DNA from 2 places in the Trichocoleus desertorum AS-A10 genome. Region 2 is predicted to be linked to the other one. Evidence: predicted binding sites of a transcription regulator. Region 2 holds the regulator's gene; the other holds the start of a gene.

Region 1 (15,081 bases), on a different contig from region 2:
GTCCTCACAACATGCAAATCTTTCAACCCATCTTCACAGGGCATCCTGAACTATTCAGCAGTACCAAAGTTATTTACGATGCTGAAGCGCTCTTCTCCTTACGTGAAGTGGCTTATCGCCGATTGAATGGCCAAGAAGTTTCTGAAGCTGAGATTGACACTTTAATTCAAGATGAAGTCAAGTTAGCCGCAGGCGTTAGCTCAGTTATTTCGGTTTCAGAACCGGAAAGTAAGAAATTTGCTGAGTGTGGATTTCCTACCGTTCATACATTGAGCCACACAGTAGCTTTACGTCCCACTGAAAATTCCTTTAAGCAACGGTCTGACATTTTATTTGTTGGGGCTATTCATGATGATTTCAGTCCCAATGCAGACTCAGTGATTTGGTTTGCCAATCAAGTATTTCCACAAATTCAAGCGCAGCTAGACGGAGACTTAAAGTTCAAAATTGTTGGGTTTAACAGCTCTGAAAAGGTTTTCAACCTAGCTAATGACCACATCCAGGTGATGGGCCGAGTGAATAACTTGGAGAGCTATTACAACCGCGCTCGTCTCTTTGTTGTCCCCACTCGCTTTGCTGCCGGAATTCCCTTGAAAATCTATGAGGCCGCTTCTCATGGACTGCCAGTGGTCACGACCTCACTGATTGCCGCTCAGCTAGGTTGGCAAGACGGCATAGAGTTGCTAGTTGCAGACGACCCTAATGAGTTTGCTCAAAAGTGCGTCCAGTTATATACCGACGCTGAGTTATGGGAGAAACTGAGGTTTAATATTTTACGCAGGATCGAAGCAGAAGGTTCTAAGGAAGCATTTACTGCCAAGCTACAAGAAATCCTGACGAAGGAATAAACCAAATGCAGAGGTTAGACCAATGCTAAAAAATTCTGTACTACGTTCTAAACGTGTGCTAGAGCGAGTTCCCCGCCTACTCTTCCTGCTCAAAACTGAAGGCTTGAATCCGGTCCTAGCGAGAATTTTTAGGAAGCTTCATTTCAAGCTTGCTAGCACCTCACTTTTGGCTGAATCGCAGCAACCTGCCGTAGAAGTGCCTCTGAGCGCTAACCCTACTTATCAGCAATGGCTGAATAAGAACTTTCCGCGAGCAGCTGACCTAACCAAAATGGCTGAGACATTCGAGGTGTTTCGTTATCAGCCAACCATTAGCGTGCTGATGCCCGTTTTCAACACGCCAGAAACTTTTTTGCGAGAGGCGATCGCCTCAGTTATTGACCAGATTTATCCTTATTGGGAATTGTGCATTGCCGATGATGCCTCTACACAGCCTCATGTAAAAGAGATTTTGGCAGAATATGCTGCTCAAGATCCCAGGATTAAAGTGGTCTTTAGAAGCGAAAATGGCCACATTTCTCATTCCTCTAATTCAGCCTTAGAAATAGCCACAGGAGAGTTTGTAGCACTTCTTGATCATGATGATTTGCTAACGCCAGATGCTTTATATGAAGTAGCTCTGTTGCTCAATCAGCATCCTGAAGCAGACATGATCTACTCAGATGAAAATAAGCTGAATGAGCAAGGCCAACTGCTAGAACCTGCCTTTAAACCTGACTGGTGTCCAGACTCCTTTTTGTCTCGCATGTACACCTGTCACTTAGGAGTTTATCGGCGCTCTTTACTCGATCAAATCGGTGGCTTCCGTGTGGGTTATGAAGGCAGCCAAGATTATGATTTAGTCCTACGATTTACTGAAAAAACGAATCAAGTCTTTCATATTCCCAAGGTGCTTTACTGCTGGAGAATCCATCCCGAATCTACAGCCACTGGTGAGGAAGGTGTCAAACCTTACGCTTACATTGCAGCTCAAAAAGCCCTAGAAGAATCGATTGAGCGGCGTGGAGAGCCTGGAAAAGTTTTAGATGCACCTGGCTTTTTAGGAATTTATCATGTTCGTTATCAGCTACCAGAGCAATATCCAGTTAGTATTATCATTCCAGTAACCAGTGAGCACCAAACTTTTATTAAAAACTGTCTAACATCTATTTTTGCAAAAAGTACTTATCCAAACTATGAAGTGATTGTTGTTAGCGATCGCACTGTTTCTCAAGATACAAATCGCCTTCTTGCTCAGTGGCAAGCTAAAGAACCAACAAAGTTCAAACATCATCAGCTTTCTAAGCCTTATTCTAGTTCTAGCCTCAGCCGCTATGGAACCCGTCAAGCTCAAGGCAGCTATTTACTATTTCTAAATGCCAATACAGCAGTGATTACTCCAGATTGGATTGGTGCCATGCTGGAACAAGCACAGAGACAATCTATTGGCGCAGTTGGAGCTTTATTGCGATATGACGATGACACCATTCAACATGCTGGCTTAATTGTCGGCATTCGTGATGCTGTAGGCTGTAACCACAAGTATCTGCCTGCAACAGCTTCAGGTTATATGTTTCAAATTCAAGCCATCAATAATTTCTCTGCTGTTTCTGGTGCTTGCCTCATGTGTAAGCGAGAAATTTATGAGCAAATTGGAGGCTTTGATGAAAAATTAACCCATCAATATTACGACGTAGACATATGTTTAAAGATGGTAGAGCAAGGATATAGAAACATATATTTGCCTCACGTTTCTCTATACCATTATGAGTCGAAGGAAGAGAAAGTTTGCGAACCAGATTTAGCTTATTTCAGAGCTAAATGGCAAAGCTTCATTAAACATGACCCCTGCTATAGCCCTCATTTAACAAGGGAATATGAAGATTACCGCCTTTGAACTTAAGCACCTTGCAGATTGTGTAATAGATTAGTAGCTACTAACAATACAGCTCCACTCTTCGTATTCTGAAGCACAAACAGCAGCAATCGCCTCATTTATGTCTTCTAAATCTGCACTAATCACAGGCATTACAGGACAGGACGGTTCCTATCTTGCCGAGCTACTTTTAACTAAGGGATATCAAGTTTTCGGCTTGGTCCGTCGTTCTAGTTCTGGTAATTCTAGTCGTATTAGTCATTTTTCCGATGACATCAAAATCCTTTCTGGAGACTTACTAGACCAGTGCTCCTTGATGGATGCCATTATTGAAGCGCAACCAGACGAAATCTATAATCTTGCGTCTCAAAGCTATATTCCTACTTCTTGGACCCAGCCTTCCTTGACGGCTGAGTATACGGCGCTAGGCGTTTCTCGGCTTCTAGAGTCCATTCGTCGCTGCAAACCGGATGCTAGGTTTTATCAAGCTTCTAGTAGCGAAGTCTTCGGGCAACCGGATGAATCTCCGCAAACAGAGCGCACAGCTTTTCGGCCTCGGAATCCCTATGGGGTAGCCAAAGCCTATGCTCACTGGATGAGCGTAAATTATCGTCAGCAGTACAATCTCTACACTTGCTGCGGCATTACGTATACGCATGAATCTCCCAGGCGGGGAGCAGAATTTGTGTTTCGCAAGATCACGCGAGCAGCAGCCCTCGTTAAACTGGGCTTGCTAAATGAGCTGAAGCTGGGGAATCTTGATGCGAAACGAGATTGGTGTTATGCCAAAGATGCCGTCTATGCGATGTGGTTAATGCTGCAACAGCAAGAAGCAGATGACTACATTATTGCTAGCGGTGAAACTCATTCCGTGCGTGAGTTGGTGGAATGCGCCTTTAGCTGTGTGAATTTGAACTGGGAAGATTATGTTTCGGTTGATCCTGCCTTTTACAGACCTGATGAGCCTGTCCAGTTAATGGGCTGTATCGACAAAATCCGCAATCAACTAGGCTGGCAGCCTCAGCATTCTTTTCAGGAGTTGGTGGAATTGATGGTAGAGCATGACTTGAAAGCTCTGCAAGACCAGCCTTAATAAATGCAGAATTCTGATGCGGGCTTTTGAGTGAAGCGATCGCCTTCCTGAATTCATGTCTGTGTGCTCAGCTTTACAGCTACAATTTATAACAGTTTTAAGGGCGCTCTCCCACCGAGGAAAGCGCCCTTTTTAAGTTTGATGCAGTCATTCTAATAGGAACTCACTAGCTGAAGGCTAATCAACTTAGACCTCAACCAAGTGTTTCTACTTATATAAACAATCAACAAAAGCCCAAATAAACAGGAAACAGAGCCGTCTGGCGTCAATTAACTGAGGGAAGCGTGACTGCGATCGTAGGAAGCTCGGAAAGAGGGATGAGCTTTGCCTTGAATATGGTTCCAGTACTCTGATGCTTCAGCAGGCATCCCTACTTCTGCCGCGGCACGACCCAGCATCGATTGCTGACGATTTTTGATCAAGTGGTGATGGCGCATCATTAAAGCACGAGCTTGATCTTGAGCAGACATAAATAGTTCTCCTATTAGATGAATCGATCTGAGCATTTATGGGTTGTTCAATCAATATAACAAAATTTTCTGTATCTAAAGTTACAAAACGCTTTACATGCCATATTTTTAATATTTTTTTACAAATAGAGGAAACCAAAAGTCTTTGCAGGCTAGGAGGCGTTTCGATAAGCGCGCATCTCCAAGGAACGTCAGCTTGTTTAGGCTACCGTTCAGCGGTAAGCTCAGACCACTTGAGCTTGTGGGAGAAAAGCTGTGGCAGTTGAGGAGCGTTTGGTTGAAGTAGGGCCGTTGAAATGGTTTTGCCGAGAAGCAAACCCGATGAACTCAACGGATAAGCCGCCAGTGCTGCTGCTGCACAGTTTTCCTTCCCAAAGTTACAGTTGGCGGCAGGTGTTGCCTGCTTTAGCCGAGCAAGGTTTCCGGGCGATCGCACCAGATTGGCCTGGGTTTGGCTTTTCTGCCAAGCCAGATAAGCGAGATTTTGCTTACACACCTGATGCTTTTGTCGGTGCTTTGGCAGACCTAGTGCAAGCGCTGGAAGTTGAACGGTTTTCCCTGGTGGTGCAAGGTTTTTTGGGAGCCGTAGGGCTCCGCTACGCTTTACAGAATCCTGACCGAATCGAGCGCTTGGCTATTTTCAATACGCCGCTCTCTACCACTGCAAAGCTGCCTTGGAAGATCCAACAAATGGGATTACCCTTGGTGGGTGACATGATGACGCAAGACCCCTTGCTGGTCGATCGGTTGCTAGAAGGAGGTGGGCCTTACCAGGTAGCTGACAAAGATTTGGATGTGTATCGGCGGCCTTTTCTCAAAAGCTCGGATGCGGGGCGATCGCTGCTATATACGCTACGCAACTTACAACTGCCAACAGCCACCGCAGAAATTGAGCCAGGCTTTGCTAACTGGGAGCGGCCTATCTTGGTAGCTTGGGGCATGTCCGATCCTTGGTTGCCGTTTAGCATGGCCGAAAACTTTACTAAAGCGGTTCCTGATGCAGAGCTAGTAAAACTAGAAGAGGTGGGACACTATGCGCAAGAAGACTGGTATGAAAAGGTGAATGAGGTGCTCTTACCTTTCCTACGTCGTCAAAGTCATTGAGCCTAGCTAGGATTGAGATGCTAGTTAGATTTAGGCGATCGCTGCCTTAAGATCTCGCAGTCTTTATTTAGGAAGAAGACTTTGAGTACAGTCTTGAGATATATTTCTTTACGAAAATTATAAATGGTCGCCCCCTAAGCGCCTCTCTAAAAACTGATTTGAGTTTTGGGATAGGTTCTAATCAACAAGGCAATTAATTTTGCAAGTGGTAAACAAGTAGAGTTATGAGACACTATCGGTCAATTTTGGCTCTAGCACTGGCCTTCGTCACAGCGTTTCTCGTCAGTTGCAGTAGCCCCACCAGCACCAAAACCCTGACTTACAGCCCCACTCAAGTCGAGCGCATCCAAAGTTATGCCTCTGGTATCACTGCCCTTCGCGGTCGGATGCCAGAGTTGGCAACTCTAATCGAAAATCGTGAATGGATCGATGTTCGCGGCTTTATTCACGGTCCTCTAGGAGAGTTACGGATCAGAATGGGAAATTTGGCTCGCAACTTACTGCCCGATGCTCAAGGGCAAGCGCGGCAAGCTGCTCAAGACATTTTTACTCACCTAGAAGAAATCGATGAAGCGGCTCAGAACGGCGATTATCGTCAAGCGATTCGCAACTATGCGGAAGCGTTGAAAGACTTTGACGCTTTCTTCCAACTCGTGCCCAACAGCTAGAAAAAAGATCTCTCCCCAAACCCCTCTCCCGTGGGAGAGGGGTTTTGAATGTGGCATCCTAGGCTCTTAATTTTGAAGCGAAATCTATGAGTCGTGTTGCTGTGGTGGGTTGTGGGGTCGTGGGAGCTGCGATCGCCTACGAACTCAGCCAAATACCAGGATTGACGGTCACTGTGTTCGATCGCCAAATTCCGGCTCAAGCCGCAACGGGAGCTGCCTTGGGTGTGCTGATGGGCATCATTAGCCACAAAGTGAAAGGTAAAGCTTGGCAGTTGCGGCTTGCCAGTATGCAGCGGTACGAAACTCTGATTCCGGAACTAGAGGCGATTGCAGGCTGCACCATTCCCTGGAATCGCAACGGTATTTTGAAGCTGTGTTTTGCCGAGGAAGACCTCGTTAAATGGCAAACCTTGGCTGAAACGCGGAAAAGTCAAGGCTGGGAGTTAGAGATTCTGGATACAGCTCAGCTTCAAGCTCAGTATCCCTTCCTTAACCAAGATTCGATCAACGCGGCCATCTACTCACCTCGCGATCGCCAAGTCGATCCGGTGGCTCTCACACACGCCTTGGTCACGGCTGCCGAACGCAACGGTGTGACGTTTCACTTTAATGCTGCTGTAGAGACCGTCCCTTGTAGCCCTGACTCCAACAATTCACAGATTTGCTCTCAGTTACAAACAACAGCAGGAAACTTTGAGATTGATTGGCTAGTGGTGGCGGCAGGGCTAGGCTCCACACCCCTAACTGCGGCTCTCCAAGAATCAATAGAAATTCGTCCAGTTTTAGGCCAAGCGCTACATCTGGAACTCGACCAACCCCTAGATATTCTGGAAAAGCAACCTGTAATTACAGGCAACGATGTGCATATTGTGCCTTTAGGCTCGAATCATTGCTGGGTGGGGGCAACGGTCGAATTTGCAGCTGGTGAGGAAGTGGTGGCGGATGAAGCGCAATTGCAAATAGTTTTGGAGCAAGCGATCGCCTTTTGTCCTGCCTTAGCTAAAGCCACTGTACTCAAAACTTGGTCTGGTTTGCGCCCACGTCCGGAAGGACGTCCTGCCCCCATCATTGGGCCGCTGCCAGGTTACAGCAACGTTTTGCTGGCTACAGGGCATTACCGCAATGGCGTTTTGCTCGCTCCTGCGACGGCTCAGATGATTCGCCAGTTGATTACCGCCAAGCAAAATTAATTTAATTACACTTTCTCGCTCTCTTGAAGCCTCCTGTGCCAAAATCGCGGAGAATCGGGGGGCAGTATGGATGTAAATGAACTCCTACAACGGTATGCGGTAGGGAAGCGGGACTTTGCTTGGGCAGATTTGCAGGGAGCTGATTTAGCAGGTAGCAACTTAGCGCAAAGTAATTTAAACCGAGCCAACTTGACAGGGGCGAATCTTAAACAAGCCAACCTAAGCCAAGCTAACTTAACCAAAGCCAACTTCAGCAACGTTGATTTAACCGGGGCTAACCTCACAGGAGCTACCTGTCGTAAAGCCAACTTCACCGGGGCTATTCTTGCAGGGGCGATATTGGAAGCCGTTGATTGGACAGGGGCAACCTTGCCTGATGGCAGCATGTTTGAGGCGATCGCTGTTCCTGAGCCTGAAACCGACACACCACTAGAAGATGCAGCAGTGATGAGCAGTGAAGCAGCCGGGAAGGAAACTCCTGAACTGGTAGCAACTCCAGCGCTGTCAACTCCTGCAAGACCCCGACGAACCACGGTTAAAGAGTTTCAATCTGATTTACCTTGGCCCTCTTTATTGTTGCTGGGGGTAGGATACTGTTGCTTTGGTTTTTTGATTGGTATGCATCCAGGGGCAGGGTTGGCTTGGGTGATTGCTTGGCTTGGCTCGATCGCCTGGCTGTTTGAGGAATCTCTGACTTGGTTTGCACCGTTGGTCGGCGCGATCGCAGTTATGGCAGCGACGGGGGTTTCGGTCGTGCTTTTGGCAGTCTGTGGCGTAGTCACCTTCACTCTGTTAGTAATGCTCAAATTTCTGGGTTGGAGTTGGCGAGCGGCTGTCAAGGACAGTCTTTGGGTGGGCGCGATTGGCGCAGTTGCGATTATAACCGCAAGTTGGCTATTTGCGGATAATGAAGGAACTGGCGCAATCCTGGTATCTGGCAAGTTTCCCTTCGCGATTTTGTTGCTGTTGGGAGTGTCTGGAGCAGGGCTGGGAGCTGTTGCTTGGGGCCAGATGTTGGGGACAGGCTACAGTAGGAGGCAAACCGCTTGGACTTTTGGTGGTACTACTGCCTTGGGTTTACTGGGTGGCTGTTTGCTGGCGCTTCCCTTGCGTGGGTAAGCCTTTACGCAGGTAAGAGTGTGCGATCGCAGCGTTAGTAAAAATCTCTCCGAATGGCAATAGGAGTGTTGGGTGAGCGAGACACCGGATTTTATTCTCTATGCTCAGCATGGTTGGGCCGATAGTAGCCGAGAAATTACGGCTTTAGCTCAGAGCCTCGCCTCGCCCAATACCAAAGTCGTCACGCCGAATCTTGGTTTTGTGAAAACTTGGCTGCGGATCGAGCCATTGATTGACCATGTAGAACAGGTTGCGATCGATATGTTGGCGACCTACCCCGAAACTCGCATCCGAATTATTGGGCACTCAATGGGCGGCTTGATCTGGCTAGAAGTGCTGAATCGTCATCCTGAATGGTGGTCACAGGTTGATTCTTTAGTGCTGGTTGCTTCTCCTGTGGGTGGTTCAGATTTAGGCCGTATTTTTGATCCGTTAGAGTTTGGGTTGGGCATTGCTCGCGACTTGGGCAAAAACCGTCGAACTATTGCTGAGACGATCGCGGCTGTAATTCCGACTTTGACGATCGCGGGAGATTATGACGGTGGGAGCGATGGCACGATTCCCGTCGAGTCGAGTAAATTTCGCCATGCCAAATTTGTCTGCATCTACGGCTTGCCCCACGCCACGCTGAAAAATCACCCTGCTGTTGCTGCTGCGATCCGTGACTTCTGGGGCGAAGCAACTGAGGAATCTGAATTGAGCGGACACCTGATTCAGCGCTTGCGTTTGGTGGCGGGTATGACTGATGCTCACCGTCGCGACTTTGAGCGATCACAAACCCTCTTCACCTTTGAGGATGGCACCACAATTCGCACCTGGAAAAATCCCTTTGGTGTGGATCACGTCTTTGTCGCCAGTCCGAGAGGGCAATGCCTCTATGGTGGGTTCGTTGGTTGGCTCCATGCCGATGATCTGCGCCAAGCCCTAGAAGAAATCCAGCGAGAATATTACCCGCAGTCCTAAGGCGATCGCTTGTTGCATTGCTTGAAGCGTTCGGATACCTGCCTTTGCTGTCGGGAACAATAAGCATCAACCCCCAGGAGAACCAACTATGCAATCTCAAGCAACTTCTCTCTACGAGCGGCTCGGTGGTGTGTACAGCATCGCCACGGTTGTAGATGACTTTATCGATCGCATCATGGACGATCCACGCCTCAACTCCAACCCACTAGTCGATGAAGCTCACCATCGCGTTTCCAGATCTGGATTCAAATATTTGGTGACGGAAATGGTCTGCTGGGCAACAGGTGGCCCCCAACAATATAGCGGTCGCTCGATGCACGATTCCCACGCTCACCTGAAAATTACGGCAGAAGAATGGGAATCTTTTCTAGACGATTTTCAACAAACGCTAGACAAATTTGCCGTCCCTGCTACGGAGCAAGCTGAGCTATTTGCGATCGTTCAAAGCACCAAGCCCGACATTGTAATTCCTGCTTAAGACTTCATTCCTAAATTAGTTCGTGATATTAGGCGATCGCTCTTTTCTGATGGAGAGGGGCGATCGCTAATTTTTGAGGTGCGTTCTTGCGTTGTCGTAGCTCTATTTCTGTACGTACACTGTACTTACTGACAGCCAACAGAGTATTTCAGTGAACCCAGTTGTCAAAACTCGCATCATCAAAATCGGCAATTCTCAAGGAATTCGGATTCCCAAGTTACTGATAGAGCAGTTGCATCTCAGTGACGAAGTGGAACTAGAGGTGCAGCAAAACCAACTCATCATTCGTCCCGCTCGATCTACACGACAAGGCTGGGAGGCAGCATTTCAAAAGATGGCTGAGTACGGGGACGACCAAATTTTGGATTAATTAGGAGAAGAATAAATGGAGAAGCCCTTAAAAAGAATTCAGAGACGAAAAGAGGCAATAAACCAACTATCTGAATTAATGAGTCAATCAGATCACGTTGTTACTATTCACTACTCTTGTGAAAGTTTTTATGACAGAGCTGACGGTTCATCTCCTCGAATTACATCAATTGCCATATGCAACTTGGGTTCAAGACAAACTGTTTCTTTTTCAATTCATCAAATAGCAGAGATAAAAAGAATTCCTAGGGATCAAATAGAGTTAAACTACGACTCTCTTGAAAAAGAAATGCTTGATCTGTTCTATGACTATGTCCAAACTCATATAAATCACAAGTGGTTGCACTGGAATATGAGGGATGTAAATTACGGATTTCAGGCAATTGCTCACCGTTATAAAGCTTTGAAAGGTTCGCCCACATATATTCATGAATCAAACCTATTTAATCTATCAAGAATCTTGATCGAAATATATGGTGAAAACTATATTGGTCATCGAAGACTACCAAAACTAGTAGAGAAGAACAAAATGGATCATAAAGACTTTTTGGAAGGTGAGGCTGAAGCTGCTGCTTTTACAAATAAAGATTATGTAAGATTACATCAATCCACTCTTAGAAAAGTAAATATTCTTGCAAATATTGCTGAGCGAGCAAATGATGACTCATTAGAGACTAACGCAAACTTGAAAGATATTTATGGTAGTTATCCTGATGTTGTTGGCGAATTTCTCAAAGAGAATTGGATAGTCAGCGGCATTAGTTTCATTAGTGCTATTGCTGGTATAGCAGCTCTGTTCATGTCTAAGTAGAATTCCTATTTAATGACAAGCAGTAGGTGAGATATGAGAACCGTTAAACTTGAAGTGTAGCTATCTTCAGAAGATTTATTGGATATCATAAATCAGTTAGCTTAAAATGCTTCGCTGCACAAGTTTTAATACAGCAAGAATGGTGTAAAGCTATCAGTATTTTTCAGGTAGAGATGGAATTATTACTCCAAATTAATGGTATTCTTTATCCAGAAACTTATGAACGGTATGCCGAGCTAATTGGTAGGCGACAAGCTGAAATCTTAACATCAGATGAATATGGTGAACTGTTAAACCTAACTATTCAGTTTGAGCAGCTAGAATTTCAACGAGTAGAAGCCTTAGCAGAACTTGCAAAACTTTGGGGTGTTTCATTCGCTAATCTAATGAGTGACTTAGAGGTTCAGTCAGCTAGCTATGTCTGATAACCGCATTAAAGCCAACAAAAGCAAGCGATTTTTGAGCGTGCTTGTAGAAGCTTTGCAGCTGAATCGAGAGGGGCTTTTTGATTTGCGAAGGATTTTACATACAACGGGCGAACACCCACCACTTGAAACAGCCAATTAGAAATTTGGAGAAGTATGAAAACAATTACAGCTATTTATGAGCAAGGTGTTTTAAGGCTTACTCAGCCTGTTGAGCTACCGGAGGGTACAGAAGTACAAGTCGTGATAATTAAGAATGGCGCTAGTGCTCCAAAAGGAAATGCCGCAAGTGTTCTAGCCGCGATCGCTGCTCTACCCGATGAAACAGTTGACAGCGAAGTCATAGTAACTGTTGATGAACCATAGCTGATAACACCAAAATTTTTGGCAGCAAAAATGTTACCTAGCCCCATCGATTTCAAGTTTGTTTTTAGGTTCAGCGATCGCTTGATTTCTAACTCAAAGAAAGAGCGGTTGCTGAACTGATCTACCTTTAAGCTTAAATAAAATTACATTAAAGATAAATAAATTATTAATTGAGTTAGTGATACTAACTAAGCCATTGGATAGATGTGGTTTGTTTTTATAAAAGCGGAGGATAAACATAGTAAAGAGTCATTCGAATATAAATCTGTCAGTTTAATATCAACATCTTCTAGCAGTTTTAGCTAAAGGCTATTTCGAGATTAAACACTTCTAAACGTGTTTTAACATAAGTAAATAACTTAATGCTTTGAAGTGCAGAGATAATTCTGCATCCAGTTAAGGCATTCAGTTAGTTGGAGCTAATAGCGCTCTTCTCTAAATCAAAAACAAAATATTAGGAAGAGTTGAAATTGCAGAAGCTCAAATGCCTCTCAGTTAGGTCTGAATGATTTAGAGCTAGCTCACGCTTTTGATTAATTCGCAGATCTATATTCTGTTGGCTCTCTTAGTGAGTTGGTGGAAATAGATGAACGTGAAGAGAGTAGCGATCGCTGCTGGCGCTTTGAGTCTCGCCAGTAGTGCGCTTGTGGCTTGCTCACCGACTACCCCAAATAACCGATTAGCGGTCGAGGGAAATCAGGGCAACCCAAGCAAGGAAGCGGTAAAGCTGAAATCTGTGGCTGTCACCGTGGGCGATTTGAGTAATCCTTTTTTCGTTCTGATGGGGCGAGGAGCGGAAGCGGAAGCCAAAAAAATTGGCGGTGAAGATGTCAGAGTCACGCTGGTCTCTAGTGGCTATGACCTGAACCAGCAATTTAACCAGATCGAAAATTTCATTGCTTCCGATACCGATGTGATTGTCCTCAACGCAGGTGACAGTAAAGGCATTGCTCCAGCCGTAGAGAAGGCCAAACAAGCGGGCATCGCGGTGATTGCGGTAGATACAGGGGCGGAGGGAGGTGTAGATGCCACTATCACCTCTAATAACGTCCAAGCGGGACAAGTGAGTTGCCAATACATTGCCGATCGCCTGAAAGGGAAAGGCAACATCGTCATCGTCAATGGCCCCCCGGTCAACTCTGTGTTTGAGCGAGTCGATGGCTGTGAGGAAGTTTTAGCCAAATATCCCGGTATCAAGGTTCTTTCCAAAGACCAGAACGCTGAAGGCAGTCGAGATGGTGGGCTGAGGGTGATGAGTGACTTGCTCACCTCTTTCCCCAAAATCGATGCCGTGTTTGCGATTAACGATCCTTCGGGAGTCGGGGCAGAGTTAGCAGCTCGCCAAGCCAAACGCAGTGAGTTTTTCATTGTGGGCGTGGATGGCGCACCGGAAGCTAAAGAAGCGATCGAAGACCCCAATAGTCTCTTTGTCGCGACGGCGGCTCAAGACCCCTTAGGCATGACCCGCAAGGCCGTTCAAGTTGGTAATGACATTCTGCATGGCAAGAAACCTGCCAACCCCGACATTCTGATTCCAGTCAAGCTAATCACGCGCGAGAACGTCAGCGAATATCCAGGCTGGCAGTGAGATTGATTTAGGAGCTACTGATGACCACCGACATCCGAGCCTCATCCCCAGAAGGAGCGATCGCCACTCCAGTCCTGGAAATGCGAGGCATCACCAAACGATTTCACGGTGTCCCTGCCCTTCAAGGTGTGAACCTCACCATTTATGCCGGAGAAGTTCATGCCCTGATGGGCGAAAATGGGGCAGGCAAAAGCACGTTGATGAAAATCCTGGCGGGCGCTTATATCGCGGACGAAGGCGAGATCCTGATCAACGGTCGCCCGGTCAACATTACCGATCCAGCGATCGCCAGACAATCGGGCATCAACCTGATCTATCAAGAGTTAAATGTCGCGCCCAACTTGACCGTGACCGAAAACATGTTCATGGGCAGGGAGTTGCGGCGAGGGCCATTTCTCGATCGCGACGGTATGGAACGAGAAGCAGCCCAAGTCCTCAGAACTTTAGGAGCCAGTTTTAACTCTCACGACATCGTTGGGGATCTGGCGATCGCCGAACAACAGCAGGTAGAAATCGCCCGCGCCCTCAAGGACAACAGCCGCATTTTGGTGATGGACGAGCCGACAGCAGCTCTGTCTGACAGGGAGACCGAACACCTGTTTGAGGTGATTCGACGGTTGCGGAGTGACGGCATTGCCATTATCTACATCAGTCACCGAATGGAAGAGATCTATGCTTTGTCCGATCGGGTCAGCGTTTTGCGGGATGGGCAATACATTGGTAGCCTGACTCGCAGCGAGATTTCTCCCGATCGCCTAGTGCAGATGATGGTCGGTCGTGCCATGCAGGACTTCTACGAGCACCAACGGCAAAGTACGCCAGGTCCGGTGGTTCTGGAAGTGAGAAACATGAGTAATGGGCGTAAGGTGAAACCTGCTAGTTTTTCGGTCCATGCGGGAGAAGTGCTGGGGCTGGCTGGTCTAGTTGGTGCGGGTAGGACGGAACTATCGCGGCTGATTTTTGGCGCTGACCCTAAAACCAATGGCGAAGTCTTTCTGAACGGTCAGAAGCTGAACATCAACTCCCCCGGTGATGCGATCGCCGCAGGCATTGGCTATGTCCCAGAAGACCGCAAAGATCAAGGGCTGTTTTTAGAGATGAGTTCTCGCAAAAACATCGTCCTGAATCGGCTGAAGCAAGACGCCCATGCTGGCCTGGTCAATTGGGGTGCAGTCAATCAAGTGGCGACGGACGCGGTAGAGAACTTCAATATACGTCTCGCCAACTTGGAAATCCGAGCCGTAGACCTATCGGGGGGCAATCAACAGAAGCTATTGCTAGCTCGGTGGCTGGCGATTAAACCCAGAGTCATATTGCTGGATGAACCGACGCGTGGGGTAGACATCGGCGCAAAAAGTGAGATTTACCGCATTATTAGCGACTTGGCCGCAGAAGGAGTCGCCATCCTTATGGTTTCTAGCGAACTGCCGGAAGTGGTGGGAATGAGCGATCGCGTTTTAGTGATGCGAGAAGGAGAGCTGGTGGGCGAACTGGGTGGCTCCACTGGCAGACAGATTACACAAGAAAACATCATGGCTTACGCCACTGGCGCAGCGGAGGTAGCAGGATCATGAGCCGAACAGAATTAAGACCGCCGAAAGATCAGACGAGCGCTCGACCCCACGCTCAGAAACGCAAAGGAGCCAAGGACTTACTTCAAGTGGCAGGGATTCTGCCCATCCTGCTGATTATTGGCATTCTGTTTACGTTTCTCACGCCTACCTTTCTCACCCC
Region 2 (15,081 bases):
GATGCAGTTCCAGAACTCCAGCTTGAGGTGGTGCTGTCTCCAAATTAGGGTTGATGCTCAATGAGGAGGTTTGTAGCGCAATTTGATGAATCAACGAAACGACTTGCGAGATTTTCTGAGAAGACTCATCGAGTTGCTGCGCTTTCTTCGCTGTATGAGCCACCGTTTCGCGCAGTTTGAGGAGGCGCTTGACAGTTTTATCTATGGCTGTTCCTTGCAGCCCAGTCGACGTTGCAATTTCGGTAGCTTGCTGAGCGTTGACGGCTACTGCTTGAACAGATTGTGTGATTTGTTCCCCAGCATTGAGGGCTTGAGCAAGCTCTGCGGTCTGTCTCGCTGCAACTTGAGTGAGCTGAAGGGTAACAGATTCATGCTCGCCTGCGGCAGGATTAATTTGCTCTGCTGTTCTTACCATTTGAATAATCATGCTCCGCAGTTCTTTGCCAAACCTATTTAGTCCTATCAAATCGGCTCTGTCTGTAGCCTTCTAGAGATTACAGGTAGGTGCTTTAACACCAGGCCCATAACTCCAGCTCGGGCCTAAAGCTCACACCTGATTGAGCCTGAAATTTTAGATACAGCTTGGGTACTTCTATAGTGCAGGCGGAGACAGATAAACTAATCAGACAAATGTCTCAACTGTCTCAGGCATTTTGCGGATTTTAAGCTTTGGCTGCTGCTTACACCAGGATTGAATGGGGAAGTCATGATGAATGCACTAGGGAATATGTCCTTTCGAGTTGAGCGCGACTCGATGGGAGAGCGACAGATTCCAGCAGAAACTTATTATGGAATTCAAACTCTACGAGCGATCGAGAACTTTCCCATTAGTGGTCTCAAACCCTTACCAACTTATGTTGATGCTTGCGTACTGATTAAAAAGGCAACCGCGATCGCTAACGGTGAGCTAGGTTGCATTACGCCAGAAGTCGCTCAGGCGATTGTTCAAGCAGCCGATGAAGTGCTGTCTGGGAAGTTGCGCGATCAGTTTGTGGTGGATGTGTATCAAGCAGGCGCAGGCACCTCGCACCACATGAATGTGAATGAAGTCTTGGCGAACCGAGCCTTGGAGCTTTTGGGTGACGAGAAAGGCAATTATAAGCGGGTCAACCCTAACGACCACGTCAACTATGGCCAATCAACCAATGATGTCATCCCCACTGCTATTCGGATTGGTGGATTGCTGGCACTAGAGCATACTCTGTATCCTGCTTTGTCTGGGGCGATCGCGGCACTGGATACTAAAGCCGAGGAGTTCCAAGATATTGTGCGATCGGGTCGCACCCACTTACAAGATGCGGTTCCGGTGCGCTTGGGTGAAAATTTCCGAGCTTGGGCGCAGATCCTCACGGACCATTTGACTCGCCTAGAAACTGCTTCCCAAGATTTGATGGTGTTGGGCTTGGGTGGCAGTGCTGCGGGAACGGGGCTGAATACCCATCCGCAATATTGCGATCGCGTAGCCCAAATTTTGTCCCAGTTGCTCGATCAACCGCTGCGTCCTGCACCTCACTTGATGGCGGCGATGCAGAGCATGGCTCCGTTTGTGAACGTGTCGGGAGCACTGCGGAATTTGGCTCAAGATTGCGTCAAAATCTCTCACGACTTGCGCTTGATGGACTCTGGCCCTAAGACTGGCCTGAAGGAAATTCAACTTCCCCCAGTGCAGCCTGGTTCCTCGATCATGCCTGGGAAGTACAATCCGGTAATGGCTGAGATGACCTCAATGGTTTGCTTTCAGGTCATGGGTTACGACGCAGCGATCGCGCTGGCGGCTCAAGCAGGGCAACTGGAACTCAACGTGATGATGCCGTTGATTGCTTACAACCTGATCCACAGCATCGAAATTCTAGGCAACACATTGGCAGCTTTGACAGAACGTTGCATCAACGGCATTACAGCCAATCGCGATCGCTGCGCTTACTACGCCGAAGGTAGCCTCGCCTTGGTGACCGCTTTGAATCCTCACATCGGTTATCTCAACGCCGCCGCTGTCGCCAAAGAATCTTTAGAAACAGGCAAATCCCTGCGCCAGATCGTACTAGAGCAAGGTTTGATGAACCCTGAAGAAATAGCTAAAGTTCTAGATCTAGAGCAAATGAGCGCGATGCCTAAGCCAGAGAGTGCATGATGGCGATCGCCCCTGCCAAACTAGCTTAGAGACTTGAAGCGTTGCGGTTGAAAATGCCCGCAATTTTCAAAGAAAAGGTACAGAAATTCCCATCTCTGAGCGGTTCAACTTAAGATGAATCATTTCTGGATTGCAAACACTAGTAAGAGGGCTTATGTATAGCCAGGAATCCGAGCCAACCCCGACTTACATTACCTTTCACTACTTGAACGGTCAGTCAGACTCATTCAACATTCATCACTTGACTGAGCCTGGAGTGACGCGACAAGACATTCGGCAAGAAATTCGGCGGTTTCTGAGTGAAGGGTGGTGGGTCGTCAAACTACCAGACGAAACCCTCTTCATCAATGCCAGCCAGGTAGTGAAAATCGAGATGAAGCCACCGATCACCTCGCTAGAAGGAGAAGGAGTGCTCTCAGAAGCTCAGTGGGTGACCGCCCTAAATCGGCCTCGATAGAGATTGACTTCCCAGATGCAACAGGGCTGAATTTTAGGTAGGTTCTATGCCTTTAATCGCAACTGATAGAGGCTAGCATCCGCAGGCCCTGGCTGCTTCTCGATTCACCTTCTGTGTTTCACCCATCATTCCGCTTGACTATGACATCATTACAACCTTGTGTGAGCTTGCTGCGAGCTGACTCTTACGAACTGAGTCAACTTCGAGCCAGTTTGGAGCAATTACTAGAGCCTTTGGGCGGGATGAGTGCCTTTATCAAACCGGGCGATCGCGTCCTGCTGAAGCCAAACTTACTGACAGGTGCGCGTCCTGGCAAAGAATGTATTACTCGCGCTGAATTGGTTTACTGTGTCGCTCAAATGGTTCAAGCGGCGGGCGGTCAGCCATTTTTAGGAGATAGCCCTGCCTTTGGTAGTGCCAGAGGAGTCGCAGTAGCTAATGGCTATTTGCCCTTGATTGAAGAGCTGAATTTGCCGATTGTAGAATTCAGTGGCAAACGGTACGAAACCGTGAGTGAAAACTTCAATCATTTGTTGCTGTCTAAGGAAGTGATGGATGCGGATGTGGTGATCAACCTGCCAAAGGTGAAATCCCACGTCCAACTGACTTTGACACTCGCAGTCAAGAATTTGTTTGGCTGTGTCCCTGGCAAGATGAAAGCTTGGTGGCACATGGAAGCAGGCAAAGATAGCCAGCGCTTTGGTGAAATGTTGGTCGAGACGGCACGAGCGATCGCCCCTGACCTCACGATCGTTGATGGCATTATTGGTCACGAAGGCAACGGCCCTAGTGGTGGTGAACCTCGCCATCTGGGTGTGATTGGGGCCTCCACCAACGTCTTCGCCCTCGATCGCGCCTTGCTCGAAATTCTCAATGTTGACCCTGCCACAGTACCTATCACAGCGGCAGCTCAACGGTTAGGGCTAAACGTAGAGCCAGCAGATATGCAGTTTCCGCATTTGCGCCCCGAAGACCTTAAAATTCTGGATTGGCAGCTACCCACCCGCATGATGGCGATCGATTTTGCCATGCCTCGCGTGCTCAAGTCTACGTTTAGGCATTTCTACATTCGCTTCATCAAGGAGCCAATGAGTGCGTATGCTGGACGCTAAATCTGAGCGCTAATTGATGGAATACTCCACCGCTTTCGCGTAATCTCCCAAGGCATAGCAGGCTATTTTTAAGCTGCCAAGGGCTTGACGCTCTGCCTTAGAGTCGCAGAGTTGTCTGGCGATCGCTAAGCGTTGCTCATAATATTCCACCGCTTTGGCATAGTTGCCGAGGGATTCGTGGGCAACCCCCAAACTACCCAGCGCTTGTTCTGCGCCCCGATGGTCTTTGGCTGCTTGAACGAGCGCCAGTCGCTTTTGCAGATATTCGATCGCCTTAGGGTAGTTCTCTAATGCAGAGTAGGCACTCCCAAGATTCCTTAAAACTTGTCCCTCAGCCTTCTGGTCTTGCCTGGTTTGAGCGATCGCTAAGCGCTGTTCGTAGTAGACGATGGCTTTGCTGTAATCACCAAGGGCGTAGTAAGCATTGCCCAGGTTGCGCAACACTTGGCCCTCAATTTGTCCATCTTGGAGGTCTCGTGCGATCTGTAAGCTTTTCTGCTGGTATTCAATGGCTTTACTGCAATCTCCTAAAGCCTTGTAAGCCAAGCCTAAATTGTTGAGAGCTGCCACTTCGGCGCGACGGTCTTGAATTCCTTGAGCCACTCGTAAGCTTTGCTGAGAATATTCGATCGCTTTGGAGTGATCTTTCACGTGGCGGTAAGCATTACCGAGATGACCTAGTGCTTGGCCTTCGGCGCGGCAGTCTTGAAGTTGACGGGCGATCGCTAACCTTTGCTGAGCATACTCAACCGTTTTGCCATATTCGCCCAAGTCGTAATGAATATTGCTAAGGCTACCTAGGGCTTGTCCGATCCCTCTTAGATCTTTCAAATCTTGGTAGAGGATCAAAGCTTCGTGGCAAAATTGCAAAGCTATACCAGGCTGATTTACCTGGAGTCGTTCGGCTCCCTGCCTGAGTAAATTGTTGGCAACTAGCTGTTGAGGGTTATCTCCAATGGTCTGAATCCCCTCATTCGACTCGGTTGCTGTCAGAGTTCCTTGATCATCTCTCACAAGATCACCCATTAGCATCTAGCGCCTTGGTTAGTAGTAGCACTATTTATACCCGGAGCATAACTTATACTCAGAGCGTAACGCGTCGGATGAAGCCTAGAACTCAGTACCATCCTCAGGCTTGATCATCAAGTATTTGTCAAATCGCTAGTATTTATACTGAAAACTTAGTTTTTGGCCCCTGAGGTTGCGATCCTCGCTGTACTTATAACTTAGAGCGCGATCGCCAGTGGGGCAATACAGGAAGTCTGTAAGTGTGAAGCACTTGCCAATATAAAGTGCACTCAAAGCTATGAGTAAAAATTTAAGTAGTCTTGTAAATGAATCTTAGAAAACTCGAAAAATAAGCCTGCAAGGGCAGGCTAGTTGGCTCTAATTCGGTCTAAGTGAGAACTCAGCACCTGTCTGGCTCCTCCGACAAACTCTAGTCTTCGTGATCTTCAAAGGGATCGCTCAATTCCTTTGAAGGCGGACCAAAAGAGGTATAGATTGAAAGCCCTGTAATGGCAATGACAATGGCACAAACGGAAATGCTAAGAACTGTTGCGGGTTCCATAGGTTCGATCGATTATGAGGACTCTCCCTCTATAATATTACGAAGCATTAAAAAGTTCTGTCGAGATCCACATACAGGTGACCCATGGCTCAACGCACTTGGTTGGGAGATGTTCTCAAACCTTTGAATTCTGAATATGGTAAGGTCGCGCCCGGCTGGGGTACCACGCCATTGATGGGCGTTTTTATGCTGCTATTTTTTGTCTTCTTGTTGATCATCTTGCAGGTTTACAACTCCTCGCTATTGATTGAAAACGTCGATGTGGACTGGAGAAGCTTAGGCGGCTAGGGCTATTGAATGCCTAGAGCTTAAAGTTCAGTATCTAGATGTTCCCGGCTTCGACCGGGTTTTTTGTTGGCTTTATACTATAAAGAAGGCCAAACTGAGCAATGCTCCACAGAGAAACTGAGCCGTCCGGGATTTGACTAGGAGGAATTTGCGTGAATATTTTTGGCATCGGCCTACCGGAGATGGCACTGATTATGGTTTTGGCTCTGCTAATTTTTGGGCCAAAGAAGCTGCCAGAAATCGGTCGGAGTTTAGGAAAGGCGATTCGCGGTTTTCAAGACGCCTCTAAGGAGTTTGAAAATGAATTTAAGCGAGAAGCCGAACGACTAGAGCAAATTGTCACTGAGCCAATGGAGGCCAAGCTAGAACCTCCGTCTCAGCCTGTGCTCTCTCCTGCGGTTACCGAAACTACCGCTCAAGCAGAGACGGATGAGGTCGTGGCAGCAGTTTCTCCAGACGAAGTAAAGAGCTAGCCTGAATTGTTAGCGTCAAGATTTACTGCCTGTAGATTAGTAATTGAAAGCCAATGACAGAGCCTGCTTCGACGCCCAAACTGGTGGTGCCGCAATTAATTGTGGGGTTAGGAAATCCGGGCGCTAAGTACGAGCAAACCCGCCATAATATTGGTTTTGCTGCTATTGATGCTTTAGCCCGCACCTGGCACATTTCGCTATCGGAAAATCGTAAGTTCCAAGGTGTATTTGGCGAAGGGCCAGGTCTGCAAGGCAGTAAAATTCGCTTGCTCAAGCCGCTGACTTACATGAATCTTTCAGGACAGTCGATTCGAGCTGTGTTGGATTGGTATAAGTTGCCCCCAGAGTCAGTGCTGGTGATCTATGACGATATGGATTTGCCTGTGGGTAAAATCCGGTTGCGTCTGTCTGGCTCGGCGGGTGGGCAAAATGGGATGAAGTCAGCGATCGCTCACTTAGGTACCCAGAATTTCCCTCGTTTGCGAATTGGCATTGGTAGTCCCAAGGACGAAAATACGGCTACTCAAGATGCCGTATCTCACGTCTTAGGTCGGTTTGCGCCTACCGAGGCCCAAGTCATCACTCAAGTTTTAGAGATGACCGTAGACGCTGTAGAACTAAGTCTCAAGCAAGGCTTTGAAAAAGCCATGAGCCTCTACAACGGTCGTTCTGTTGTAAGTACCAAAGTTTGAACGACTTCTGTATTAGACGCTGAATCTGTGTTTTAACTGTTGGCTGAATAAACTGAACTCCGGTACATTGGCATTTACTGGATGGCCCCACTAAGTCGAACTAGCCTCAGATAGGGGTTAGTTCAATTCGTACCAAAGGCAGATCAAATCAGGTCTTTGGTTTTGCCACCATTGCAGGAGAAGCCTTTATGCTGGATAGTTCCGACCCTCTCTTCATGGCTGAGAGCGCTGCTACATCACTGGCGATTTTAGATCAAAGGCTGGTGAAACGGTGCCATATTCAGCTGCCTGACATGCCTAATCCGATGAGCGCCATTTGTTATCAAGGGTGCTTTTATAGTTATGTTCGGTTTTTTCCCTCACTGGAAACAGCTCAAAGGGCGGCTGGACGTTTGCTTACCAAAGGTAATGCGGTTGTCTTTACTCAGGTAGCGAAAGGTTTGGTATTGTGGGTGCTGGAAGCGGAGGCCCAGTTGGCTAGTAAGCCTGTAGTGAGATAAGTAGAGACTGTGAGTGCTAACCGTCTACCTGAAACCATTGCTCATGTCCGGATCACGCATCAGTCGTGGAATCAGGGCAAAATTGAGGGGGAAGTCAGAGCTAATCAATTTGAGTGGCAGTTTCAGTGGTGTTTTAAGCAAGGCAGCTTATTAGTGCAGCCTTCTCTCGGTAGAGCTTTGATCCAAGAACCTCTAGGGCGCTTTTTAGAGAAATGTGACTATCAACTAGAACCGGGTGGTGACTACTCGTTCACGATTCGCGCCCAGTTCTAAGCTTAAGTTTAAGCAGATGCGACTAGGCGTTCTAAGTAACGCTCAATCAATAGAATTGCCACAATATCATCGAGCGATCGCGGTGGGGTTCGCATCCCTTGAGGGATCAAACGATACAAGCCTTTAGGGGGGTACATCTTCCAGTAGCGATCGCGAGCTTCTAAGCTGCTGTAGCGCTCGTCTACCAAGACGACCCGGAGCGGATCGGGTAAATCATCACTTAGCTTTTGTTTCCAAGTTTTCGCAGTCGTTTGATCCCCCATCACTACGATCGAGATGGGTAGCTGTTTTTGGAGCTGTTGAATCGTAGCTACCACTTCATCCGCTGCAATAACTTGGTGGTAATGTAGCGTCCGGTCTACTCCCATCGCAGCTAAACCACATTTGTGGCGACCAGGATCGAAGCCTAAGATGATCGGCTGATCAGGATTGGGGGGAGGATTCAAGACCATGAAATTCTAATCATTTGCCAGCAGAACGAAGAAACGATCTAACTTGTCAGCGTTACTCTGCTTCATTGTAACGACCTGCCGTTACAAATCGTCAGGACTGACGAAGGGACTGGGAGAGGAATCGGACGGCTTGGAATTGGGGGCCTTTCCAGGGTAAGGGTCTGAATGTTGAAACTCAAAATTAGCGTCTTCTTGAGTCACGCTGTTGTTTGGATTGTTTGGATTAGGAGTGGCATTGTTGGGTTGAGGAGATGGACTGCTGTTGGGTTGAGGACGATTGGGTTGAGGAATGTCCCGACTAGTACTCAGCACCACTTGGCCATTCTGAATCGCTAACAACTCCACCTTCAGTGGGCCTGCTGTGTAGATCACACCCGTAGTGACAACCTTTAAATCGAGCGGCTGGCGATATTGCTTCAACTGCTCAGCAAAGCTCAAAATTGCCGTGACGCTAGGACCATTCGCAGCGATCTGTACTCCTTCCGTGAGTACTCCCGCGCCTCTGGCTCGAAACTCCGTGGCGGCTAGCAGCAGTTCGATCCGCTTTTGAATGTCGGCTTCAGTTAGGGTAGATGGATCAACTGAAGCGGCAGCAATGACATCACCAGACAGAAATGCCACTTGGTTGAACGTAGCGCTCGCCACCACCTGAACGCTCTTTTCTCCTAGGACATAGTTACCCGCTGAGAGAATTCTAATGACGTAATCGCGACCATCTTCAATTTGGTCAACCAGTTGTTCTACTTCCGGTCTGGTGATTTGAATAATCTGTTCGCTGACTTGACCAGCACCAGGACGGGTCAACTTGATAGCGTTACGATTTGCTTCTCGCAGTAATTGGTCTACTGCTTGCTGAGCGCCCGTGGGAGAAACGATCCGCACGACGCCTGCTGACAACACTTGTCCTCGGAAGAGAGCGACGTTGCCTTGGCGTAGGGTTTCATACTGCGCTTGATAGTACTGGTAGTACCGCTGCAAGGTTTGGACAGCTTTCTCTAGATTGGCCTGTTGAACCTCTAAATCTTTAGTTTCTTTAATCAAGTTTTGGCGCTCGTTATCCAGTCGGTCGATCTCGGAGCGGAGTCCCGTTGCTTGCTGAGAAACAGTGCTTAGTTGCGTTTGAGTTCGGTTTAGTTCTGCTTCGGTGCGGTCTTTGGCATCTTCAATCCGATCCTTTTCTGCTTCCGCGCGGCTCAGTTGGCTCTGAGTTTGATCGAGCTGAGCTTCGGTGCGGGCTCTTTCAGTCTCGACTCGGCCTAGCTGGGTTTGGGTACGATTTAGCTGTGCTTCTGTCGTCGCTTGCTTGGCGATCGCGGCCTTAAGAAACAAATTAATTCGATCCAGCCGTTGTTGAGCCGAAACTTGCTCGGCGCGGGCTTGGGTCAGCTCTTGCTCAACTTGATTTTTTTGAACTCTCGTCTTTGCTAAATCTTCTCGCGCTCTAGAGAGGTTTTTCTGAATTTTGCCCAATTCAAAAACGCCAGTCCGGAGTTGATCACTCACAGCAAACAAAATGGCGAGTGTAGAAGCGGAAATGATGCCACCCGTGACAATCGTCACCAAGACTGCGGTTTTGCGGGGACGCAAGTTAAACAAGCTGAGGCGAGCCTTGCCTACGCGCGTACCGATGCGATCGCCCACCGTTGCGATCACACCCCCCAACACCAAGATTGCCACAATTAAGATGTACCCGCTGGTCATCTACCCTCAGGAAGCCATTTGGCTCACACCCAACTCAGATACAGCCTATCTCATGCCCTGGAAGTTTTGTGTGCCATCACACCTGTAGGACGACAACAAGCAGACCCAGATAGCAAAAGTTGCTGCCTTGCCTCAGCGTCAGGAGAGCATCACGGCTCTCTTTGTTTCCTCGCAGGAGTGCCATGAAGCACCTTCCTCGGCCAGAGAGCTGTATTCAAGTCGCTGTAAGCGCTTGTTATTACTAGAGGTTAACCATAGCAGATCAACTGAACTGTTGACTGAGAGCGACGGGATTATGAACCGTAATTTTTTTCTTATGGATGGAAATCATCTTCTCCTGTCGCAGATCTCCAAGTAGGCGCGTGACTGTGACGCGGGTGGAACCAATCGCTTCTGCGATCGCCTGATGCGACAATTTCAAGTCAATTGTGATCCCGTCAGGGCCAGGAACGCCGAAGTCACGACAGAGGATGAGCAAGAAGCTGACCAAGCGTGATCCCATATCCCGGTGGGCTAAGGTTTCGATCATCATCTCAGTTTGCAAGATGCGCGAAGACAACCCTTGCAACATCAGCATCGACAGCTCTGGGTTATCCTTGAGAGCTTTTTCCACTTGTTCAATGGGCACCGACAGTAATTCCGCCGGAGTAAAAGCAACTGCGTGATAAAAGCGATCGGAACGATTGCCCGTAATCAGCGAGAGAACCCCAAAAACACTATTTTCTCGCAGCAAAGCTACGGTGATTTCTTCGCCCGCTTCATAAACGCGAGACAGTTTGACCGCACCTCGGACCAAAAAGTAGACACGCTCCGCTGGATCACCGGGGAAGAAAATCGTCTTGCCTCGATCAAACGTTTCGATCACGGGAGGAAATGCTCCGCCTCCCAGTTGACGAAACACAGATGCTAACGGCCTATCCTGCGTCATTACCATATCCTTTTACCTTTTCGATGCCCTTCTCCAACCTTCATGGGCCGCTCGTCTGGAGATGAACCTTACGAAGGTGAGCCAACTGTAAGCAATTGATGACTTTAGAACACTTAAACTTACTCTAGAGTCATTTTTTGTTCTATTTGATACACAATCTGCCAGCGATCGCCAATGGCTGAAGAATTTAACTGCTGTTTCGAGGACCACAAACGAACGGATCTTGGCTGTCAGCGGCCTATTTAGACCCTATCTTACTCCCCCTAAAGACAGATATCTCGTGATAGGACTCAAGGCAGCGTATCACCCTACCAGCAACAGTCGATGTCAATATCTTTAAGCCCCCATCTTTGAGTATTCTCGTAATTGCCCTTAACGAAGAGATTGCCATGCTGGATCTGACCGGAAAAAATGCCTTAGTCACAGGCATTGCTAACAATCGCTCAATTGCTTGGGGAATTGCCCAACAACTCCATAAAGCGGGTGCCAACCTAGGGATTACCTATCTGCCCGATGAGCGGGGCAAGATGGAAAAAAAAGTAGCAGAATTGGTTGAACCGCTACAACCCAGCTTGTTTGTGCCTTGCAATGTGCAAGATGATGCTCAGATTCAGTCCACCTTTGAGACTGTGAAGGAGAAGTGGGGCAAGCTAGATATCTTGGTTCACTGTCTGGCCTTTGCCAACAAAGATGACTTATCTGGCCACTTTAGCAACACCTCGCGGCCAGGATTTACCACAGCCTTAGACATCAGCACTTATTCCTTAATTCAGCTCAGTGGTGCCGCTAAACCCCTGATGACAGAAGGCGGCAGCATTGTCACTCTGACTTATTTGGGCGGGGTGCGTGTGGTGCCCAACTATAACGTTATGGGCATTGCCAAAGCGGGCTTAGAAATGAGCGTTAAATACTTGGCGGCAGAACTAGGCCCCCACAATATTCGAGTCAATGGCATTTCTGCGGGCCCAATTAGAACTCTCGCCTCCTCTGCGGTTGGGGGAATTCTGGACATGATTCATCATGTGGAAGAAGTGGCACCCCTGCGGCGCACTGTGACTCAACTAGAAGTTGGCAATACAGCGGCGTTCCTATGCAGTGATTTGTCCAGCGGTATGACAGGGCAAATCCTCTATGTTGATTCTGGCTATGAGATCATGGGGATGTAGTGGTTGCCATTCAGTGACTACAACCGTTTGGCCTGCCTGTGCAGGCTCAAAGTTTCTTACTTCCTGTTTCTACTTCTCAGTTTTTACTTCCCACTATTGAGTAGGGCCTATGCAGACTAGCATTCATGAAGCGTCTTCCCAAGAGAACCGCACAGCCTTCGAGCAGGCCAACGGAGCATCATTAGAACCCGTATTTTCAGGACGAGTGGCCTCAGTCAGTCGCAAAACGGGTGAGACAGATGTGCATGTCACCATTAATTTGGATGGACAGGGTCGCTGTGTAGCCGCCACAGGTATTCCATTTCTCGACCACATGTTGCATCAGATTGCTTCGCATGGGCTGTTTGACCTAGAGGTGCGAGCGACGGGTGACTTAGAAATTGATGACCATCACACCAACGAAGATGTGGGCATTACCCTGGGTCAAGCTCTAGCTAAAGCCTTGGGCGATCGCAAAGGCATTGTCCGGTTTGGCAATTTCCTCGCGCCCTTGGACGAAGCTCTAATCCAGGTAGCTCTAGATTTGTCTGGTCGGCCTCACATTAGCTATGGCCTGCAAATCCCTACCGAACGAGTCGGCACTTACGACACGCAACTAGTACGGGAATTCTTTGTGGCAGTGGTGAATCACAGCCAGATGACGCTGCACATCCGTCAGCTAGATGGCATCAACTCACACCATATTATTGAGGCTACTTTCAAAGCCTTTGCCCGTGCTTTGCGCGTTGCTACAGAAACCGATCCCCGTCGGGCTCACACTATTCCTAGCTCTAAAGGCGTCTTGTAAGTTCTACTGCTCAAAAACTTTAACTGTTGGTAGAGCATGGCAATCTGCGGAAGCTCCACTCCTGCGGCTTGGGCAGCTCGTAGTGGGTTGCCAAAAATTGCCTCAACTTCCAGAGATCTGCCTTCGTCATAGTCAATTTTCATGCTGGTGCGGTAGGGCTTCATCTTTATCGTGTCATCCAGCATCTTTTGAATAAAATCATCGGCGATCGCGCGACTCTGCACTTTTGCTCCTAAGGCAACTTCTCGCATCAATTGCTCTGCCAAAGTATAAGTGTAGCGATCGGCCATCAGCGCATCAGTTGTGGCGTTGAGTACCACTGACAAGCCGTTGAAGGGAATATTCCAAACCAGCTTGCGCCAGCGGGCTAGGAGTAGGTCTGCCGCCAACTGGATCGAGATGCTCGCCTGGATAAAGTCTTGAGCGATCTGAGACATGCGCTCTGTGACACCACCCGCCTGATAGTTTGCTGCGTACTCACCTAAGGTAATGGCTCCGTAGTCAAGGTGGCGAATGTGGCCAGGACCCACTTTGTTGGAACAAATAAAGCACAGTCCACCCATGACGCGCTCCGCACCAACAACTTGAGCTACTTCCGCTTCTAAGCCCAAGCCATTTTGCAGCACTAAGACAACACCATCTTCTTTGAGCACCCGAGGAAGTAGGGCTGGCAACAAGTGATTGTGGGTACTTTTGAGTGCCACCACCACTACATCGCAGCGAGGCATCTCCTCGACTCGACGGTAAGCAAAGACCTGAGGCAGCGTGAAATTTCCCTCAGGTGACTCGATCATTAATCCTTGCTGCTGCACCTGTTCGTAGTCACTTCTGAGCAAGAAATGAACTTCTGTGCCTGCTTGCTGAAGTCGGGCTCCATAAAAGCCCCCTAATGCTCCTGTACCTAAAATTGCATAACGACGATTGGGCGCAGCACCCAAAGAGGCCCCCATTGCTCCTAACTCCCTGCTTGCTCCTGTTCAAACATACTGTAATGAGGGGATGTGGCCCTAGGCTGACTAGAGCTTTATGGGTCGCAAGGCGGATTTAGGGACAGCCTAGAGAACAGACGGCTATCATGGTAGGCATTGATATTTATGAACAATTATCAATGATTGTTTCTGAATCGGGTTGGTCCAAAATCAAGTCATCTTTCACAGAAAAAGTTTTCTTTGGGCAGGAGCCAAGCGCAGAGTTAACAGCGATTTTGTTGGTTTACTTTGTGCAAGGCATTCTCGGCTTGGCTCGCTTAGCCATTAGCTTCTTTCTCAAAGATGAGTTAGGGATTGGTCCAGCGCAAGTATCAGCTTTGATGGGGATTGCGGCGCTGCCCTGGATGATTAAGCCTGTCTTTGGCTTTGTTTCCGATGGGTTGCCCATTTTTGGCTATCGTCGCCGCCCTTACCTAATTTTGTCGGGCGTGCTAGGAGCAAGCTCCTGGATTGCTCTGGCTACGGTGGTGCATACGGCTTGGGCTGCTACACTCGCGATCGCCCTTGGTTCGCTGTCTGTAGCGGTTAGCGACGTGATTGTGGACTCGCTGGTGGTAGAGCGAGCCCGCGAGGAGTCGGTGAGTACTGCGGGGTCGCTGCAATCTTTGTGTTGGGGCTCTTCGGCGCTAGGGGGGCTGTTGACTGCTTACTTTAGTGGCTCCTTGCTACAGCGCTTTGATGCTCATACCATCTTCGCTATTACCGCTTCCTTTCCTCTCATTGTCTCAGCCGTAGCTGGCCTGATCGCTGAGTCCCGCGTCAGTGCCAGGCCCAACTGGTCAGTGGTGAGTCATCAATTAGGTCAGTTGCGCCAAGCAGTGACGCAGAAGGCAATTTGGTTACCCACAGCTTTTCTCTTTCTTTGGCAAGCCACCCCCACTGCTGATTCTGCTTTTTTCTACTTCACAACCAATGAGCTGGGATTTCAACCCGAGTTCTTAGGGCGGGTACGGTTGGTCACGAGTTTGGCGTCTTTGGTAGGAATCTGGCTATTTCAGCGTTTTTTCAAAGAAGTACCGTTTCGCGCCTTTTTCGGCTGGACGACATTGCTCTCGGCTGTGTTGGGCATGAGTATGCTGCTGCTTGTAACCCACGCCAACCGAGCTTTAGGAATTGATGACCATTGGTTTAGCTTGGGCGACAGCTTAATTCTGACGGTGATGGGCCAGATTGCCTACATGCCCGTCTTAGTGTTAGCGGCACGTCTCTGTCCTGCGGGGGTAGAAGCGACTCTGTTTGCCTTGCTAATGTCAATTACAAATCTAGCAGGGCTGGTGTCCTACGAACTGGGAGCTGTGTTGATGCACTGGTTAGAGATTACCGAAACCAATTTCAGCTCTCTCTGGTTGCTGGTGCTAATTACCAATCTCAGTACCTTGTTGCCACTACCATTTTTAGGTTGGCTGCCAGGAGCTGACCCGAAGACAGAGTCTGGGACTGCCAGTTTGCAAGCCACACCCGCTATTGAGCGAGACCTATCGACTACCAAGCAATTAGGTCAGCCATTTTTGCCAGATTTGATGTCGGAATGGGTACCGCAGTCGATGCGGGAGCCTGTGGAA

What was found. The regulator NtcA, encoded in region 2, controls nitrogen genes in cyanobacteria. The targets are predictions, from matches to a motif close to TTTGTANNNNNNNNTACAAA.
Region 1: gifA (glutamine synthetase inactivation factor IF7A) is a predicted target of NtcA. The motif match lies at 4,335-4,354, and genes of this name have one in related genera.

Annotation. Positions count from the first base shown of each region.
Region 1 is NZ_JAMPKN010000003.1:199,279-214,359, reverse strand. Features, by position in the region: gene NDA01_RS07795 (glycosyltransferase) at 1-848, shown strand, start outside; gene NDA01_RS07790 (glycosyltransferase family 2 protein) at 871-2,724, shown strand; gene NDA01_RS07785 (GDP-mannose 4,6-dehydratase) at 2,825-3,796, shown strand; gene gifA (glutamine synthetase inactivation factor IF7A) at 4,066-4,266, opposite strand; gene NDA01_RS07775 (alpha/beta fold hydrolase) at 4,522-5,370, shown strand; gene psbQ (photosystem II protein PsbQ) at 5,595-6,038, shown strand; gene NDA01_RS07765 (NAD(P)/FAD-dependent oxidoreductase) at 6,125-7,228, shown strand; gene NDA01_RS07760 (pentapeptide repeat-containing protein) at 7,295-8,347, shown strand; gene NDA01_RS07755 (alpha/beta hydrolase) at 8,420-9,310, shown strand; gene NDA01_RS07750 (group I truncated hemoglobin) at 9,399-9,788, shown strand; gene NDA01_RS07745 (AbrB/MazE/SpoVT family DNA-binding domain-containing protein) at 9,940-10,158, shown strand; gene NDA01_RS07740 (hypothetical protein) at 10,174-10,968, shown strand; gene NDA01_RS07735 (hypothetical protein) at 11,142-11,393, shown strand; gene NDA01_RS07730 (hypothetical protein) at 11,386-11,535, shown strand; gene NDA01_RS07725 (antitoxin family protein) at 11,550-11,759, shown strand; gene NDA01_RS07720 (ABC transporter substrate-binding protein) at 12,346-13,347, shown strand; gene NDA01_RS07715 (sugar ABC transporter ATP-binding protein) at 13,368-14,921, shown strand; gene NDA01_RS07710 (ABC transporter permease subunit) at 14,918-15,081, shown strand, end outside.
Region 2 is NZ_JAMPKN010000001.1:363,583-378,663, forward strand. Features, by position in the region: gene NDA01_RS01610 (methyl-accepting chemotaxis protein) at 1-427, opposite strand, end outside; gene NDA01_RS01615 (aspartate ammonia-lyase) at 707-2,131, shown strand; gene NDA01_RS01620 (hypothetical protein) at 2,286-2,588, shown strand; gene NDA01_RS01625 (Npun_F2552 family protein) at 2,729-3,700, shown strand; gene NDA01_RS01630 (tetratricopeptide repeat protein) at 3,710-4,726, opposite strand; gene psbN (photosystem II reaction center protein PsbN) at 5,139-5,270, opposite strand; gene psbH (photosystem II reaction center phosphoprotein PsbH) at 5,355-5,558, shown strand; gene NDA01_RS01645 (TatA/E family twin arginine-targeting protein translocase) at 5,711-6,031, shown strand; gene pth (aminoacyl-tRNA hydrolase) at 6,085-6,723, shown strand; gene NDA01_RS01655 (hypothetical protein) at 6,912-7,223, shown strand; gene NDA01_RS01660 (DUF3146 family protein) at 7,233-7,496, shown strand; gene NDA01_RS01665 (pre-16S rRNA-processing nuclease YqgF) at 7,505-7,948, opposite strand; gene NDA01_RS01670 (DUF3084 family protein) at 8,030-9,649, opposite strand; gene ntcA (global nitrogen regulator NtcA) at 9,912-10,577, opposite strand; gene fabI (enoyl-ACP reductase FabI) at 10,928-11,743, shown strand; gene hisB (imidazoleglycerol-phosphate dehydratase HisB) at 11,853-12,530, shown strand; gene NDA01_RS01690 (putative 2-dehydropantoate 2-reductase) at 12,497-13,480, opposite strand; gene NDA01_RS01695 (folate/biopterin family MFS transporter) at 13,606-15,081, shown strand, end outside.